One region of the Streptomyces sp. NPDC056479 genome, then DNA from elsewhere that is predicted to be linked to it. Evidence: riboswitches for the same ligand, from Rfam matches in the RefSeq annotation. Region 1 holds a riboswitch; the other holds the start of a gene.
What was found. A riboswitch is a leader RNA that binds a small molecule or an ion and turns the genes downstream of it on or off. The one in region 1 is predicted to bind cobalamin.
Positions count from the first base shown of each region.

Region 1 (8,250 bases):
GTCGCGGAAGCTATCACCCATGTGCCCACCATGACCTGTGTCAGCCGTCGGTCGGCAGTGCCGGCGTGGTCTGTGCCGCCGCCAGGGCCGCCAGTTCGTCCGCGTCGCGCGGACCGGGTGCCGTCTCGTCCAGCAGCCCCTGCGCGCGGAGCAACCGGGCCGCCGCGACGCCCCAGGGCAGCCGCAGTCCGGCCTGCCGCAGGAGGTCGGTGCGGGCCAGCATCGCCGGCGCGGGGCCGGTGCGGACGCCGGACGGGGTCAGCAGTGCCGCGTCGTCGGCCCAGCGCAGGGCGAGGTCGACGTCGTGGGTGGCCATGACCACCGTGGTGCCGCTCGCGCGCAGCCCGTCGAGTGTGGCGAGCAGCCGCTCCTGGCCGTCGGGGTCGAGCCCGGCGGTCGGCTCGTCGAGGATCAGCACGCGCGGCCGCATCGCGACCGCCCCGGCGATGGCGGTGCGCTTGCGCTGCCCGTACGACAGCAGGTGCGTGGGCCGGTCGGCCAGCGCGGTGATGTCGAGGGCGGCCAGCGACTCGTCCACCCGCGCCCGCACCTCGGGGTCGGACAGGCCCAGGTTCAGCGGACCGAAGGAGACGTCCTGGGCGACGGACGCGGCGAAGAGCTGGTCGTCGGGGTCCTGCACCACCAGCTGCACGGTCGTCCGCAGCCGGGTCAGCCCCTTGCGGTCGTACCGGACCGCCGTACCCTCCACCGTCAACCTGCCGTCGCGCGGCTCGAGTCCGCCGCTGAGCAGCCGCATCAGGGTGGTCTTTCCGCTGCCGTTACGGCCCAGCAGCGCCAGCGCGCGCCCCTCGCACACGTCGAAGTCGAGGCCGCTGAGCACGACGGGACCGTCCTCGTAGGCGTAGGACGCGCCCCGCAGGGCGACCAGGGCGGTGGGCTCGCTCATGGCAGGGCCTTCTCCAGTACGAGGGTGAGGGCGGCCAGCGCTGCGAGCAGGGCGCAACTCGCGGCCGTGAAGCGGACGGAGACCCGGGCCTCGGGCACCAGGACCCGCAGTGTGCCGTCGTAGCCGCGCCCGGCGAGCCCGGCCTGGAGCCGGGTGGCCCGGTCGAAGGCCCGCACGAACGCGGTGGCACCGAGCCCGGATAGCGAGCGCCACTCCGCGGCCCGGCTGGTGTGGCCGAGCCGGGCGGCCTGTGCGTCCCGGATACGCCGCACCGAGTCCAGAAGCAGGAAGCTCATGCGGTACGTGACCAGGGCGACATCGACGACCGGCGCGGGCACCCCGGCCTTCACCAGACGGGGCAGCAGATCGGACATCGGCGTGGTGAAGGCGAACAGCAGCACGCCGAGAGAGGCGGCCGAGGTGCGCAGCAGCAGCTCCCCGGCACGCAGCCCCCCGTCGTCGGCGAGGGACACGAAGCCCTCCGGGCCGCCCACTTGGACCAGCAGCGTCACCGCGCCGGTCACACAGAAACCGAGCGGTACGCGATAGGCGCGCCACAGCCGCCGCGCGGGCACGCCCGCCGGACCCATCAGCGCGGCGAGCGCGGTGACCAGGACCAGCGCGGCGCCCGGCCAGGGCGGCAGCGAGATCGCGAGCACGGTGAGGCCGAGCCCGAGCACGGCCTTGTCCACGGGATGACGGCGGCGCCAGCGACTGCTGTGCGCCGCCGCGTCGATCGGCAGCACCCGTCAGACCTTGTCGGCCTTCGGTTCCTCGCCGGCGGGCTCTCGCACCAGCGCCCGCTGTTCGCCCTGCCGCCGGCCCCGGTGCAGGCCGAAGTAGTAGGCGAGAACACCGGCGCCGAGGGCCGCCTGGAGGCTGAACAGGGCCGACTCGATCTCACCCGACGGCGGCTCGTACAGCGGCGAGAACCAGGGCTCGTAATCCGGCTTGATCTCGGTGATCGCCGTCTCCGCCTCGCCGTCGGCGCCGGTGAACGGCTCCTCCTTGTGGTCGCCCAGGCCGAGCGCGAGCGGCAGCACGGCGAGCGCGGCCACGACGAGCAGCAGCAGGACATTGATCTTCGTGTTCTTGCTCATCGGGCCACCGCCTCCGTCTCGGTCCGCGACTGCTTCTTGGCGAGGAACACGCCCAGCCGGGTCAGTTCGCCCTTGCTGGACTGCACCAGCAGCCGCATCACGAGCACCGTGAGCAGGCCCTCGCTCACCGCGAGCGGGATCTGGGTGACGGCGAAGATGGAGCCGAACTTGCCGAGCGCGCCCAGGAATCCGCTGCTCGGGTCGGGGAAGGCGAGCGCCAGCTGGACGCTGGTCACACAGTAGGTGGACAGATCGGCGACGAACGCCCCGAAGAACACGGCGACCATCAACGGCACGTCATAGCGCCGCAGCAGCTTGTAGATCGCGTACCCGGCCCAGGGCCCGACGATCGCCATCGAGAAGACGTTGGCGCCGAGCGTGGTCAGGCCGCCGTGCGCGAGCAGCAGCGCCTGGAAGAGCAGGGTGATGGTGCCCAGGACCGCCATGATCGGCGGCCGGAACAGGATGGCGCCCAGTCCGGTGCCGGTGGGATGCGAGCAGCTGCCGGTCACCGAGGGCAGCTTCAGCGCGGACAGGACGAAGGTGAAGGCTCCGGAGGCGCCGAGGAGCAGTGTGCTCTCGGGATGCTCCCTGACCTCACGGGTGAGTGACCGTACTCCGTGGACGACGAACGGCGCGGACGCGACGCCCCAGGCGACCGCGTGCGCCGGCGGGAGGAAACCCTCGGCTATGTGCATGGCTCAGCAGACCCTCTCCAGCACCTCGTGGATGGTTGACGCGCCTTGGCCGGTCTCCTGGCTGACGGGTACCACACGCCCGTGCTCCGCCTTCCCGGGTTCCGAAGAACCCAGTGGCTGCCCGTGAGGGCCGGAGCCGGACTTCCCGATTCACAGTGGCGAGGGCCGCACCGGCATCACACCGGATTTCCCGTTCACCAAGGCGTGGTGACAGTAGTGCCCGGACACGGTGGCTGACAAGCAGGCCTCGGGGGCGCGAAAGCGGCGTTCGTCCGCTTCGTGGCGGGTTCACGCGCGGGCGCGTAACGTGACGGAGCATGAAGATCCTCATCAGCGCCGACATGGAGGGCGCCACCGGCGTGACCTGGCCGGGCGACGTGCTCCCCGGGACGCCGCAGTGGGAGCGCTGCCGGGGGATGTTCACCTCGGACGTCAACGCCGCGGTGCTGGGGTTCTTCGACGGCGGCGCCGACGACGTCGTCATCAACGAGGCGCACTGGTCCATGCGCAATCTGCTGCTCGAACGGCTCGACGAGCGGGCCGAGATGCTCACCGGCCGGCACAAGTCGCTGTCCATGGTCGAGGGCGTCCAGCACGGCGACGTGGACGGCATCGCCTTCGTCGGCTACCACGCGGGCGCCGGCATGGAAGGTGTCCTCGCCCACACCTACCTCGCGAACTCCGTCACAGGGGTGTGGCTGAACGACGTACGCGCCAGCGAGGGGCTGCTCAACGCACACGTCGTCGCCGAGTACGGCGTGCCCGTCGTGCTCGTCACCGGCGACGACGTGGCCTGCGAGGACGCGCTCGGGTACGCGCCCGGGGCGCTGAAGGTCGCCGTCAAGGACCACGTCTCGCGGTACGCCGCCGTGTGCCGTACGCCCGCCAGGACCGCCGCCGACATCCGCGCGGCGGCGAAGGAGGCGGCCGCGCTGGCGGTCCGTCAGCAGCCGGTGACCGGCGGCCCGTTCACGGTCGCCGTCGAGTTCGACGCCGAGCACCTCGCGATGGCCGCCACCGTCGTCCCGGGCGTCGAACGTATCGGCGAGCGAAAGGTGGCGTACACCAGCGAGCGCATGTACGAGGGAATCCGTACCTTCAAGGCGGTCACCACGATCGTCTCGGCCGCGGTGGAGGAGCAGTATGGCTGACGGGCAGGCACTGGAGGAGGTCGTGACGTTCACGTCCGACCTCATCCGCATCGACACCACCAATCGCGGGGGCGGGGACTGCCAGGAGCGTCCCGCTGCCGAGTACGCCGCCGCGCGGCTGGCCGAGGCGGGCCTGGAGCCCACTCTGCTGGAGCGCGTCAAGGGCCGTACAAACGTCGTCGCGCGCATCGAGGGCAGCGACCCCTCGGCGGACGCGTTGCTCGTCCACGGTCATCTGGACGTGGTGCCCGCGCAGGCCGACGAGTGGAGCGTGCACCCGTTCTCCGGGGAGATCCGCGACGGGGTGGTGTGGGGGCGGGGCGCGGTCGACATGAAGAACATGGACGCGATGATCCTCGCCGTCGTCCGGGCCTGGGCGCGGGAGGGCGTACGGCCCCGCCGGGACGTCGTGATCGCGTTCACCGCGGACGAGGAGGCGAGCGCCGCGGACGGCTCCGGCTTCCTCGCGGACCGGCACGCCGGACTGTTCGAGGGCTGCACCGAGGGGATCGGCGAGTCGGGCGCGTTCACCGTCCATGACGGCAGCGGCCGGCAGATCTACCCGCTCGCGGCCGGCGAGCGTGGCACCGGCTGGCTCAAGCTCACGGCACGCGGCAGGGCCGCGCACGGCTCCCGGCCGAACCGGGAGAACGCGGTGACCCGCCTCGCCGCCGCCGTCACCCGCATCGGCGCCCACGAGTGGCCGATCCGACTGACCCCGACGGTGCGCGCCGCCCTCACCGAACTGGCCGCGCTGTACGGTCTCGACGCCGACATGGACGACGTGGACGGGCTGCTGGCCAAGCTCGGCAATGCGGCCAAGCTCGTGGAGGCGACCGTCCGCAACAGCGCCAACCCGACGATGCTGGAAGCCGGTTACAAGGTCAATGTGATCCCGGGGGAGGCCGTGGCCTATGTCGACGGCCGGTATCTCCCGGGCTTCGAGGACGAGTTCCGGGCGACCATCGACGAACTCACCGGCCCGGACGTGGACTGGGAGTTCCACCATCACGAGGTGGCCCTCCAGTCGCCGATCGCCTCGCCGACCTACGCCCGGATGCGCGCCGCCGTCCAGGAGTTCGCGCCCGAGGGGCACATGGTGCCGTACTGCATGCCCGGCGGCACGGACGCCAAGCAGTTCTCGCGGCTCGGCATCACCGGCTACGGCTTCTCGCCGCTGCGGCTGCCGGAGGGCTACGACTACGGGGCCATGTTCCACGGCGTCGACGAAAGGGTGCCGGTCGAGGCACTGCACTTCGGTGTGCGGGTACTCGACCGCTTTCTGCGCACGGCCTAGACGAAGCAGGGGAGACAGTGCGGACGCTGGCGTACGGTTCCTGGCCCTCGCCCATCGACGCCGCCGTCGCCGCGGCGCACGAGGGGCGGCCCGAGTACGTGGGCCTCGTCGGTGACGAGGCGTGGTGGATCGAGCCACGGCCCACGGAGGGCGGGCGGCGCACGTTGGTGCGGCGGAGCGCCGACGGCACCGAGGAGTCGGTGCTGCCCGAGCCGTGGAACGTGCGCAGCCGGGTCGTCGAGTACGGCGGACAGCCGTGGGCGGGCGAGGTGGTCGACGGCCGGCCGCTCGTCGTCTTCGTCGACTTCGCCGATCAGCGGCTGTACCGGTACGAGGAGGGCGACGAGCCGCGTCCGCTGACCCCGGTGTCCGGCCTCGGCGGTGGACTGCGCTGGGTGGAACCGCAGTTGCGGCTCGACCTGGGTGAAGTGTGGTGCGTGCTGGAGGAGTTCACGGGGGAGGGGCCGACGGATGTGCGGCGCGTCCTGGCCGCGGTCCCGCTGGACGGCTCGGCGGCCGAGGACCGGGACGCCGTACGCGAACTCACCGACGGGCGGCACCGGTTCGTGACCGGAGCGCGGATCTCGCCCGACGCGGGGCGCGCGGCGTGGCTCGCCTGGGATCACCCGCGGATGCCGTGGGACGGCACAGAACTGCTGGTCGCGGACATCGGAGCCGACGGCACGCTCGGCGGCCCGCGGATCGTCGCGGGTGGGCCCGAGGAGTCGATCGCCCAGGTCGACTGGTCGGCCGACGGCAGGCTGCTGTACTCCAGCGACCGCAGCGGCTGGTGGAACCTCTACCGCGACGCGGAGCCGCTGTGCCCGCGCGAGGAGGAGTTCGGCGGTCCGCTGTGGAAGCTGGGACTGCGCTGGTTCGCCCCGCTGGCGAGCGGGCTCGTCGCCGTGGTGCACGGCCGTGGCTCGACGGCCCTCGGGGTTCTCGACCCCGAGACCGGCGAGATCGTCGACGCGGCGGGCCCCTGGAGCGAGTTCGCGCCCACGCTCGCGGTGCACGGCGATCGGGTGATCGCCGTCGGCGCCAGCCCGCGCAGCGCGTACGAGGTGGTCGAGCTGGACACCTGCACCGGCCGGTCCCGGGTGATCGGGGCCGCGCACGACGACGCCGTGGACCCCTCCCACTACCCCGAGCCGCAGATCCGCACCTTCACCGGCCCCGCCGGGAACGACATCCACGCGCACATCTACCCGCCCCACAACCCCGGCTGCGTCGCCCCCGCCGACACGCCGCCGCCCTACGTCGTCTGGGCGCACGGCGGCCCCACCGACCGGGCGCCCCTGGTGCTCGACCTGGCCATCGCCTACTTCACCTCGCGCGGCATCGGCGTCGCCGAGGTCGACTACGGCGGCTCCAGCGGGTACGGGCGGGAGTACCGCAACCGGCTGCGCGAGCAGTGGGGCGTGGTGGACGTCGAGGACTGCGCGACCGTCGCGCTCGCCCTCGCCGACGAGGGCACCGCCGACCGCGACCGGCTCGCCGTCCGGGGCGGCAGCGCGGGCGGCTGGACCACCGCCGCGTCGCTCACCATGACCGACGTCTACGCCTGCGGCACGATCCTCTACCCGATCCTCGACCTGGCCGGCTGGGGCACGGGCGAGACCCATGACCTCGAGTCGCAGTACCTGGAGTCGCTGGTCGGCCCGCTCGACGAGGTGCCGGCGCGGTACGCGGAGCGCTCGCCCGTCGCGCACGCCGACCGTCTCACCGTGCCGTTCCTGCTGTTGCAGGGCCTGGACGACGTGATCTGCCCGCCCGCCCAGTGCGAGCGGTTTCTGGCCCGGATGGTGGGACGCCGGGTGCCGCACGCCTACCTCGCCTTCGAGGGGGAGGGACACGGGTTCAAGCGGGCGGAGACGATGATCCGTGTCCTGGAATCCGAACTCTCCCTGTATGCCCAGGTGTTCGGACTGAACCCGCCCGGGATCCCGAAACTGGAGCTCGCCAAGTGACCGGGCCGGTACGGCCCTTGCTACGGCCCTCCCGGCTCGCCCCCGGCGCCCGTGTGGCCGTCGTCGCGCCCAGTGGACCTGTGCCCGAGGAGCGGCTGCAGGCAGGGCTCGATGTGCTGCGCGGCTGGGACCTCGACCCCGTGGTGGCGCCCCATGTGCTGGACCGGCACGGCGAGTTCGGCTATCTCGCGGGGACGGACGCCGACCGCGCCGCCGATCTGCAGGGCGCCTGGTGCGATCCGTCCGTGGACGCCGTGCTGTGTGCCCGGGGCGGATACGGCGTGCAGCGGATGATCGACCTGCTGGACTGGGACGCGATGGGCGCGGCCGGGCCGAAGGTGTTCGTCGGCTTCAGCGACATCACGGTGCTGCACGAGGCCTTCGCCACCCGGCTGGGCCTGGCCACGCTGTACGGGCCGATGGCGGCGGGCGTCGACTTCGTCAAGAACACGCGGGCGCAGGAGCATCTGAAGGCCACGCTGTTCGAGCCGGAGTCGGTGCGCACCCTCACCTCCGCCGGATCCGCGCTGGTCCCGGGCCGGGCGCGCGGTGTCACGCTCGGCGGCTGCCTCTGCCTGCTCGCCGCCGAGGCGGGCACCCCGCACGCCCGGACCTCCGCGAACGGCGGCCTGCTGTGCCTGGAGGACGTGGGCGAGGAGACATACCGGCTCGACCGCTACCTCACTCAGCTCCTGCGTGCCGGTCTGTTCGACGGCGTGCGCGGCGTGCTGCTCGGCTCGTGGCAGGAGTGCGAGCCGTACGAGCGGGTGCGTGCGCTGCTTCTGGACCGTCTGGGTGGCCTCGGTGTGCCCGTTGTGGAGGAGTTCGGGTTCGGGCACTGTGAGGGTGCGCTGACGATTCCGTTCGGGGCGAGTGCCGAACTCGACGCCGAGGCGGGGACGTTGACCCTCGACGAGCCCGCGCTGTGCTGAGCGCCGTTCACTGAATCTCCGTCAAGAAACCTCCGTCATGGCGATTGACCTCGCCTGACACGTGTCACACCATGACAACCGGCCAGTACTTACTGGTCGGTAAGCAGGGCATTCCCCAGCGCGCCTCAGTGTGGAGGTCTCCGTGTCCCGTCGTGTGCCCAGATTTCGAGCCCCGCTCGCTCTCGTCCTCGGCGC
Region 1 covers NZ_JBHTRZ010000003.1:340,677-348,926, reverse strand. The annotation lists gene ACFQ6S_RS13100 (energy-coupling factor ABC transporter ATP-binding protein) at 41-907, opposite strand; gene cbiQ (cobalt ECF transporter T component CbiQ) at 904-1,653, opposite strand; gene ACFQ6S_RS13090 (energy-coupling factor ABC transporter substrate-binding protein) at 1,657-2,007, opposite strand; gene ACFQ6S_RS13085 (energy-coupling factor ABC transporter permease) at 2,004-2,705, opposite strand; cobalamin riboswitch at 2,735-2,922, opposite strand; gene ACFQ6S_RS13080 (M55 family metallopeptidase) at 3,023-3,856, shown strand; gene ACFQ6S_RS13075 (M20/M25/M40 family metallo-hydrolase) at 3,849-5,153, shown strand; gene ACFQ6S_RS13070 (prolyl oligopeptidase family serine peptidase) at 5,171-7,123, shown strand; gene ACFQ6S_RS13065 (LD-carboxypeptidase) at 7,120-8,055, shown strand; gene ACFQ6S_RS13060 (CocE/NonD family hydrolase) at 8,198-8,250, shown strand, end outside.

Region 2 (8,250 bases), on a different contig from region 1:
GGAGGGGGTTGGTGGTGCGGGTGGCTGCGGTGCCGAGGGCGAGCGACCAGAGCCACCAGGCGCCGGGGTGCAGCGCCGGGAGGCGTTGGGGCCGGGGGATGGAGGCCGGGTGTGTGGGTGTGGGCCGGGGGGCCATCAGGCTCGCCGCCGTCGTGCCTGCCAGACGGCTGCCGCCCCCAGTACCGCCACCACGGCGATCCCCGTGACCAGGCCGAGGGAGGGACCGTCGGCGGAGTCGCTCTTGTTGTCGGTGGCCGTCTGCCGGCTTTCCTTGTCGGTCGGCGCCGGCCTGTCGGTGTCCGACACCTGCTCCCCGCAGCCCTTCTGCGGGTACCCGGCGATGGCGCACAGCAGGGCGTTCGTGTCGTAGCGCAGGGGCTTGGCGACCGCCGCCAGAGCCTCCGCCGTCGTCGCGTCGGGGGCCACCCGGGCACAGGCGGTACGACGATCCGGCGGCGTCTCGCCCGACGCGGCGTCCGCCGCCGAACCGAAGTCGATGACCAGCGCCACCCGCTTCTCGCCGTCCTGCGCGGGAGTTCGCGCACAGATCACCGCGAACTCGGCCGCGCCCCTCGGCTGGGCCGCGTCCTTCGAGTCCGCGCTCACCGCGAAGCGGAAGCCCTGGACGTCCCCGTCGGACGGGCGGGCGAGGGAGGGGCCCTGGGTGGCGTAGGTCCAGGTGCCGCCGTCGCGCTCCCAGAAGGACCAGTAGCGGTAGCCGGTCGCCTGGGCGGCCTGGGCCGCGCCGGTCACGAGGACCAGCGCGGCCAGGAGTGGAGCGAGTGCGCGAACGAGTGCGCGGCGGATCACGATCGGCGGCCCTTGTTGCGGCCGCTGAGCAGGAAGCCGATGCCGATGCCGACGACGAGGAAGATGCCGACGTACCACCAGACACCGAAGGGACTGTCGCCCTTGTCGTCCTTCTCCTTGTCCTTCTCCTCCTGCTTGTCCGTGGCCGTCGGCGAGTCCTGCGGTGCGGGGCCGGTCGCGTTGAGCTGCTTGACCAGGTCGGAGCCGCCGAAGTCGCGCGGGTCGGTGCCGGTGGCGTGGGCGGCGAGGATCAGCTGGGCGTAGGCGGCCGGGCCGCTCTGCGCCGCCCACTGGGCCGAGTTCTGCTCCAGCCAGCGCAGGGGCTTCTGGGCGGCATCGGCACCGGACTGCGCGGCGAGCGCGACGACCGCGTCGGCCGTGTTGCCGTAGTCGGGCTGGTCCTCGGCTCCAGGCAGGACGGACTTCAGGTGGCCGTCCTTGGCGAGGGTCTTCGTGAGGTAGGCGGCGCCGTTGGCCGCGGCCTGCTGCGGGGCCGGGTAGCCGCCGTCGGTGCAGGCGGCGTCCGACGACGGCTTGCCGGCGCTCACCACGAGGCCCTTGCCGAGCGTGCCGACGACGCCCGCGGCCGTCGCGTCCGCGTTGGCGACCAGGTCACCCTTCTTGTCCGGCTGGAAGGCGAAGGCGCCCGCTTCGTCGGCCTTGCACGGCAGGGCGAGCTTGATCAGCGCGTCGTAGGGCGACTGCCCGTCCTTCACGACCTCCGCCGGCTTCTCGTCCACGGCGGCCAGCGCACCGATCACGACCGACGTCGAGTTCGTGTCACTCGGCCCGCCCGCGGTGTAGCCCCAGCCGCCGTCCTTGTTCTGCACCGACTTCAGCCAGGTCACGGCCTTGCCGGTGGCGGCGTCGTGGCCGCCGAGCGCGCCGAGGGCCTGAACGGCGGCCGCAGTGCTGTTGGTGTCGATGAGGAGCTTGCTGTCGCAGGCGCCGCTCGCGTCGGCGCGGTACGGCGCGAAGGCCCCGTTCGCGCACTGCTGCCCCACCAGCCAGTCCACCGCACCCTTGGCCGGCTTCACCCCCACCGTGTCCTGCGCGAGCAGCGCGAGGGACTGGCGCCAGACGCCGTCATAGGTGGGATCCCCGTCGCCGTACAGCTCGGCGGGAAGCGCCTTCGACGGCGACGCGGACGGGGACGAGTCGGCGGCTACGGCCGGCGTGGCCGCGCCGATCACGACGGCGGCGGCCAGGACCGCGGCGCTACGACGGACGTACATGATCGGCGGGTGCCCTTCCCTAGGGGGAACCGGGCAGCGCAGGGGAGAGCCCCGGCGGCTCGGCTCCGTATACCTCGACGGTGCCGTGCTCCGGCCGGCTGCCGGGGCACGTGAGCCGGTCACAGTGACGTACGCGGCGATCCGGCTCACCGGCCTTCGACGACGACCGGTTCACGGTTGCGGGTCAGCGCCGGAATTGCACCGGCTTTCCCACGTACGGGTGTGATGACGACGGCGACACTCTACCCGGGGGTAGGGAGGGGTTGAGAGGGGGCTGTGGGCGGCGGAGACACCGTCCCCTCATGACGGAGGGGACCGGGGCGGCGGGGCGGCTGCTGGGCGCGGGGCGCACGGCCGACGTGTACGAGATCGACGAGGCGTGGGTACTGCGCCGCGACCGGGAGGGGTACCGGGACGCGCTCGCCGAGGGTGCGGTGATGGCGTACGTACGCGAGCACGGCTACCCGGCGCCCCGGGTCCGGCTCGCCGACTCCTCGCGGACCGACCTGGTGATGCGGCGGCTGTCGGGGCCGACGATGCTGGGGGCGCTGGGCGCCGGGACCATGGGCGCGGACGAGGCGGGCCGCATCCTGGCCCGCCTGCTGCGCCAGCTTCACGACATCCCCGCACGTGTGTCGCAGCGCCGCGTCCTGCACCTTGACCTCCACCCCGACAACGTCGTCCTCACGCCCGACGGCCCCTGTGTCATCGACTGGAGCGACACGCAGGAGGGCGACCCCGGCCTCGACTGGGGCACCTCGGCGGTGATCCTCGCCCAGGTCGCCGTCGACGAGGGGCCCCTCGCCGCGCCCGCCCACGCCATCCTCAAGGCCCTCCTCACCGACCCGTCCCACCTCACGGAGAACGGCCTCACGGAGGCGCTGCGCCGACGGGCCGCCAACCCGACGATGACGCCGGGGGAGATCGAACTCCTGGGCAAGTCCGAGGAGTTGATCCGCCCCTTCATGCGTGGCTAGCCGCCGGCCCGCGGGGTGGGTCCGCCGAAGGGAAGGTGGAGGGTCCGTGAGGTGAGCCGCCAGCTGCCGTCGTCCGCGATCCGGCGGAACGCGTCCTCGTAGTGACCGACCTGGACGGGCGGCCCGGCCGGGACTATGCCGTCCTCGTAACCGTCGACGCGGTACGTCGTGAAGTACGAGGTCGCCGTCGCCGTGTCCGGGGTGGTGACCGTGACGAGGACGTTGGACATCATGCGGCGGGAGAGCCGGTCGGCGGGCCGGGAGCCGAAGTACTCCCGCAGCGCCACCCAACCCTCGACCGCCCGCTTCCCCTCCGGCCAGGTCCAGATGCCGTCCTCGGTGAACAACTCCGCGACGGAGGCTGGTTCGCCGAGATCGAGGCGATGGACGAAGTCGACAATGACTCGCTCGCAGGCCCGTTCGGCCATGAGTCGGTCCAAGGGGGCGATGGTGTGCGGGGAGTTCATGGGGTCTGCGGTGCTCATGGTGATCTTTATACGGCCACGCGCGCCGGGCGCCGCTTGAACGGTCACGTCGCGAGGCGCCATCCTCTACCGTTTGTCTCAGCGAGTGGCTCCAAAGGGCGCGTAGGCGCCGGCCGACGGGAGGCGCGCCTGGTGTTCTCAATCGTCAAGAGTGGTGACGGCCGGAGACTGCTCGCCTTCGAGACGTCGGGGGACCCCAAAGGACATCCGGTGTTCTTGCTGCATGGCACTCCGGGTAGCAGGGTCGGGCCGCGTCCACGGGCCATCGATCTGTACCGGCTGGGGATTCGTCTCATCTCCTACGACCGACCGGGATACGGGGAATCCGAGCGATTCGAGGGACGCAAGGTCGAGCACGCCGCCGCAGACGTGGAGGCCATCGCCGATCACCTGAAGATGGCGCGTTTCTCCGTGATCGGCCGTTCCGGAGGCGCACCGCACGCATTGGCCTGCGCGGCGCTGCTCCCGGACCGGGTGGCGAGCGCAGCCGCCCTGGTGAGCATCGCCCCGCCCGATGCCGACGGGCTTGATTGGTTCGACGGCATGGCACACTCCAACGTCGACGCCTACCGGGCCGCTTCCGAGGCCATCCACCACGATTCCGCGGGGTTCCTGCAGCGACTCAAGACCAGACTGGCCGGTAACGCGGATGCCATTAGAGACAACCCTGAGTCGCTTCTGAGCTGGCTGGCTCCGGCGCTGCCCGCGGCCGACCGGGCAGTGGTGGCACATGGCGGGATCCGAGGTCTGCTCCTCGCCAACTACCAGAACAGCGTTGTGCGTTCCTCCTTCGGATGGCTCGACGACGTGCTGTCGTTCAGGCGGGACTGGGGCTTTGAGCCAGGCAGAATCGTGAATGTTCCTCTGCTGCTATGGCATGGCGAGCACGACACTTTCTCGCCCGTCGGCCACTTCCGGTGGCTGGCCGACCGCATACCTTCGGCCACACCCGTACTGAAGCCCGGGGCGGCGCACTTCGCCGCGTTGCCCGCCGTACCGGTGACACTCGCCTGGCTTCGTGACCGTGCCCGCGAACGTTACGAGGCCGTGGTGTAGGGGGTCTCAACAGACTCGGCCGTGCTCGCGGGAGTGCGGATCACTGCTGGCCAAGGATGGGGTAGGGGTCGAACTCCCAGCCAGAGCGGCACCACTCGCGCAGGGCCAGAGGGCGGGGATGGTCGGCCCCGAGCCGGGCGGTGAGCGCGCCCAGCACGTGCTCGCGCAGCCGTTCGGCGGCCTCGGTCTCTCCCAGTTCGTTCAGGACCACGGCGAGGTTGGCCGCGCAGACCAATGGGGCGGGGTGCTGGTCGTCGTTGAGGACATCGCGGAGCCGGTCCAGTACCTCCTCGTACGTGGCGCGGGCTTGCTGCCGCTGCCCCAGTGCGGCCTTGGCATTGGCCAGGTTCACCCGGCACATCAGGGTGAACGGGTGGTCGTCGTCGAAGATCTCCGCGAAGGCCCTTGCCGCCTGCTCGGCGTGGGCCAGGGAGGAGGCCGTCTCATCGGCCGCATGGAGAAGCACGGCCAGGTTTGCGTAACAGGCCACCGTGTAGGGGTGCTTGTCGTGGAAGAGCCGACGGCAGTCGTCCAGGACCTGGCGGGCCAGGTCGCATGCTTCCTCGGTACGGCCCTGCGCGCCCAGAGCCCCGGCAAGTCCCAGGTCGAGCATCAGTCGGTTGGGGGAGGCCGAGAGCTCCTCGGCGGGCAGTTTGGACAGCACCGCCCGCGTCAACGCCTCCGCTTCCTGCGCCCGGCCGAGCTGGCGCAGGGCGCCCGCCAGCGCCGTGCCCGCGTGGATGGTGATCGGAGAGGAAGGGCCGAACTCTTTGTTCGCCAGGCAGTGATCGTAGGTGCGCCGCAACAGGAGTTCGGATCCGGCGTAGTCGCCGCAGTCGAGCAGGTCGCGGGCGTAGCTGATCGTCGTTTCCCGGGTGTAGGGGTGTTCCGTGCCCAGGATCTTGTTCAGGGTTTCCAGCGTCTTGCGGTCCAGCCGCAGGGCGTCCGTGTACTGCCCCAAGCCCCGCAGGCATACAGCGAGATTGTTGGCCGCAGTGAGGCTGCGAGGATGGTCCTCGCCGAACAGCTCGAGAAACTGCTCGTGGTTGAGCCGGTCGCGTTCCAGTGCTTCGCTGTAGCGGCCCAGGCCACGCAGGTCGGCTGCCACACCGCCGGACGTCATGAGGATGTGGAGGTCGTGCGGGCTGTCCAGAGCCGCTTCCTGGCGGCGCAACACGTCCTCGTCCAGGTCCAGGGCCTCCTGGTACCGGCCTTGGGCGCGAAGGATGTTGGCGATCTGGAATCCCATGTGCAGCACCCAGCGTTCGTCGGGCCCGCTGTGTTCGAGCCAGCCCTGATGAACTCGCGTGCCCAGTTCATACGCCTGCTTCAGCTCGCCGCGACGGCGCAACTGGCGCACCCGGTCCACGATCAGCTTGCGGATGCCGTAGTCGGGTGCCGTGAGGGCCCACGGGGTGCCCAGGTGCGGCCAGATGATGCGGTAGCGCACCCAGGTGTGGTGGTCCTCGGGGTCGTCCTGTTCGGGACGGGCGGCCACCAGGGTGCGGAACACGACGTCCCGGGTGGCTTCCTGCTCCTCCTCCGTCATGTTCAGGCGCACCGACATCTGTACCAGACGGTGCACGCGGAGGCTGCGCGACTTGCGGTCCAACGCGGCGAGCGAGAGCCGACTCAGCTCTTGGAGCGCCCGCGCGATCATCTCCGTACTGTCGAAGGCGCGCGGGTGGAACTCCCTGTTGGCCGGGCTGCCCTGACTGGCCAGCGACTGTGCGATCTGCGTGCTCTGCAGAAGATCCAGGGAGATGGGTTCAGGACTGAACCAGGCCGCCAGTTTGAGCAGATGCACCGCCGGCGGAAAGTTCCTGTTGAGCTGCCTGATGGCCACGCTCCAGGTCTTGGAGACGTCGAGCAGCCGGTCATCGGGGCTCAGGCCGACAGTGTCGGCGGCGGGCTGGTGCTGGAGGAGCCTGACGTATTCATGGGTCTGCAGGCCGCTTTCCTTGAGCACGGCGGCCGCGTGTTCGACGGCCAGAGGCAGATCACCGAGAGCGGAAGCCACCTCGTCGGCCTCCTCGGTGCTGCACTCGGTGAGCCTGCGCTTGAGGTGGGCCACGCTCTCCGCGCGCTCGAACACACCGACATCGACGATCTCCGCGTACCGCTCCCAGCCCTCGGAGCGCTGGCCGGTGATCAGGACGTGGCCGGCCTTGCTGCTGACCAGCAGGTCGGACAGATCGTTCACGTGCTCGACGTTGTCGAGGATGAGCAACCAGCGGCTGTAGGGGCGGCCCAGACGCAGAGCATCCTTGACGCCGGCCGCCGTCGTCGTCGGGTTCTTGCGCTCGGCGACCTTCAAGTGGCTTGCCAGCCCCGCGTATTGCTCCACCGCGAGGTTGCGCTGATCGGCCTGGATGTGCCATACGACGTCGTAGTCGCCCTTGAAGCGGTGAGCGAACTCCAGGGCCAGCATCGTCTTGCCCACCCCACCCATGCCGCGCATCAGCACCGTGCCGTTGCCGGCCCGCAGCCTCTCGCGCAGAAACTCCAGTAGTTTCTCGCGTCCGGTGAAGGACGGGTTGCGGATCGGTACCGACAGCACCGCGGGCTCGGCTCCGGGGAAGCGAGGACCGCCATCGCTTGCTGCAGCCGGGGTGAACAGCGGCTGCGTCGGGGCCTCAACGGCATTCAGCAGCGCTTGCCTGGCAGCCTCCTCATCGGCGCCACAACGAGCCAGATCCGCGGCGGTCCGCTCGGAGAACGGCGGGCTCAGTCGTACGTCGTCCACGCGGACGGTGACCAGGCTGCGCCGGTTGCCCAGATCATCGACGGTGTCGGCCGCCTCCCACACCGGGCGCGTCTCCTGGGACTTCCGGTAAGAGTGGGACAGGACCGCGATGGTCCGGGTGGGTGACTCGACCGTATGCGTGTCGACGGTGCGTGCTGGCGCCGCGGTTGTGCCGTTGGGCAGCAGATGTACTTGAAAGCCCACGGACTTGAGGGTGAACTCGATCCAGTCGGCCCAAGTACGATCTTCGGACACGAAGCTGACGTGGACGTTGGTGTTCTCCAGCGGTCTGGGCCGCTTGTAGAGGGCGAGGACCCGCTTGCGCTCGGTGTCGTCCAAACGGGGCAGCGTGGTGACCTCTCCCTCGGAGATGACATCCGTGAGCCGCTCGCACGCGGCGAGCAGTGAGGTGGGGCTGCCGGGGGCATCCCGGAAGGGGGCCAGCAGTTCTTCGTAGGCGTAGAAGGGCCGGTAGGGGATCTCGACCTTGCCCCAGTACTCCTGGGCGTCCAGAGCGCAGTGGCGGCGCACGATGTCGGCGAACTTCGCCCGCATCTGCTCCCGCGCCGCCTCCAGCCGGTCGGCCTCGCCGTTCGCGTCCTCCACGCGCATGGGGACCGGAATGATGCGGATTCCCCGATGGCCGTAGAGACTGTCGATCTTCTGGGCCACGGCCTGTGCGCCGTCCATTCCCTGGCTGCTGGGAGTGAAGGCCACGACCAAGACGTCCGGCAGCAGCACGGTGCACACGTCGGAGACATCGCTCAGGCCGGTGCGGCTGTCGATCAGGACGTAGTCGTAGTTCTGGGTGAGTTCGTGCTTGAGGGCCTCGACGAAGACCGGTCCGTGCCAGGTGTGGTCGAGGAAGTGCAGCCAGTCGAACTGCGAGTACGCCGACAGGTACTCCTTGTTCTGCGTCCCGGGCGACACATAGTCGAGCC
Region 2 covers NZ_JBHTRZ010000004.1:171,216-179,465, reverse strand. The annotation lists gene ACFQ6S_RS17350 (energy-coupling factor transporter transmembrane component T) at 1-136, opposite strand, end outside; gene ACFQ6S_RS17345 (SCO2322 family protein) at 136-810, opposite strand; gene ACFQ6S_RS17340 (prenyltransferase/squalene oxidase repeat-containing protein) at 807-2,045, opposite strand; cobalamin riboswitch at 2,163-2,297, opposite strand; gene ACFQ6S_RS17335 (phosphotransferase) at 2,348-3,022, shown strand; gene ACFQ6S_RS17330 (nuclear transport factor 2 family protein) at 3,019-3,507, opposite strand; gene ACFQ6S_RS17325 (alpha/beta hydrolase) at 3,640-4,563, shown strand; gene fxsT (FxSxx-COOH system tetratricopeptide repeat protein) at 4,604-8,250, opposite strand, start outside.
Region 2: linked by a shared signal. The riboswitch ahead of ACFQ6S_RS17340 (prenyltransferase/squalene oxidase repeat-containing protein) and the one ahead of ACFQ6S_RS13085 (energy-coupling factor ABC transporter permease) in region 1 are both predicted to bind cobalamin.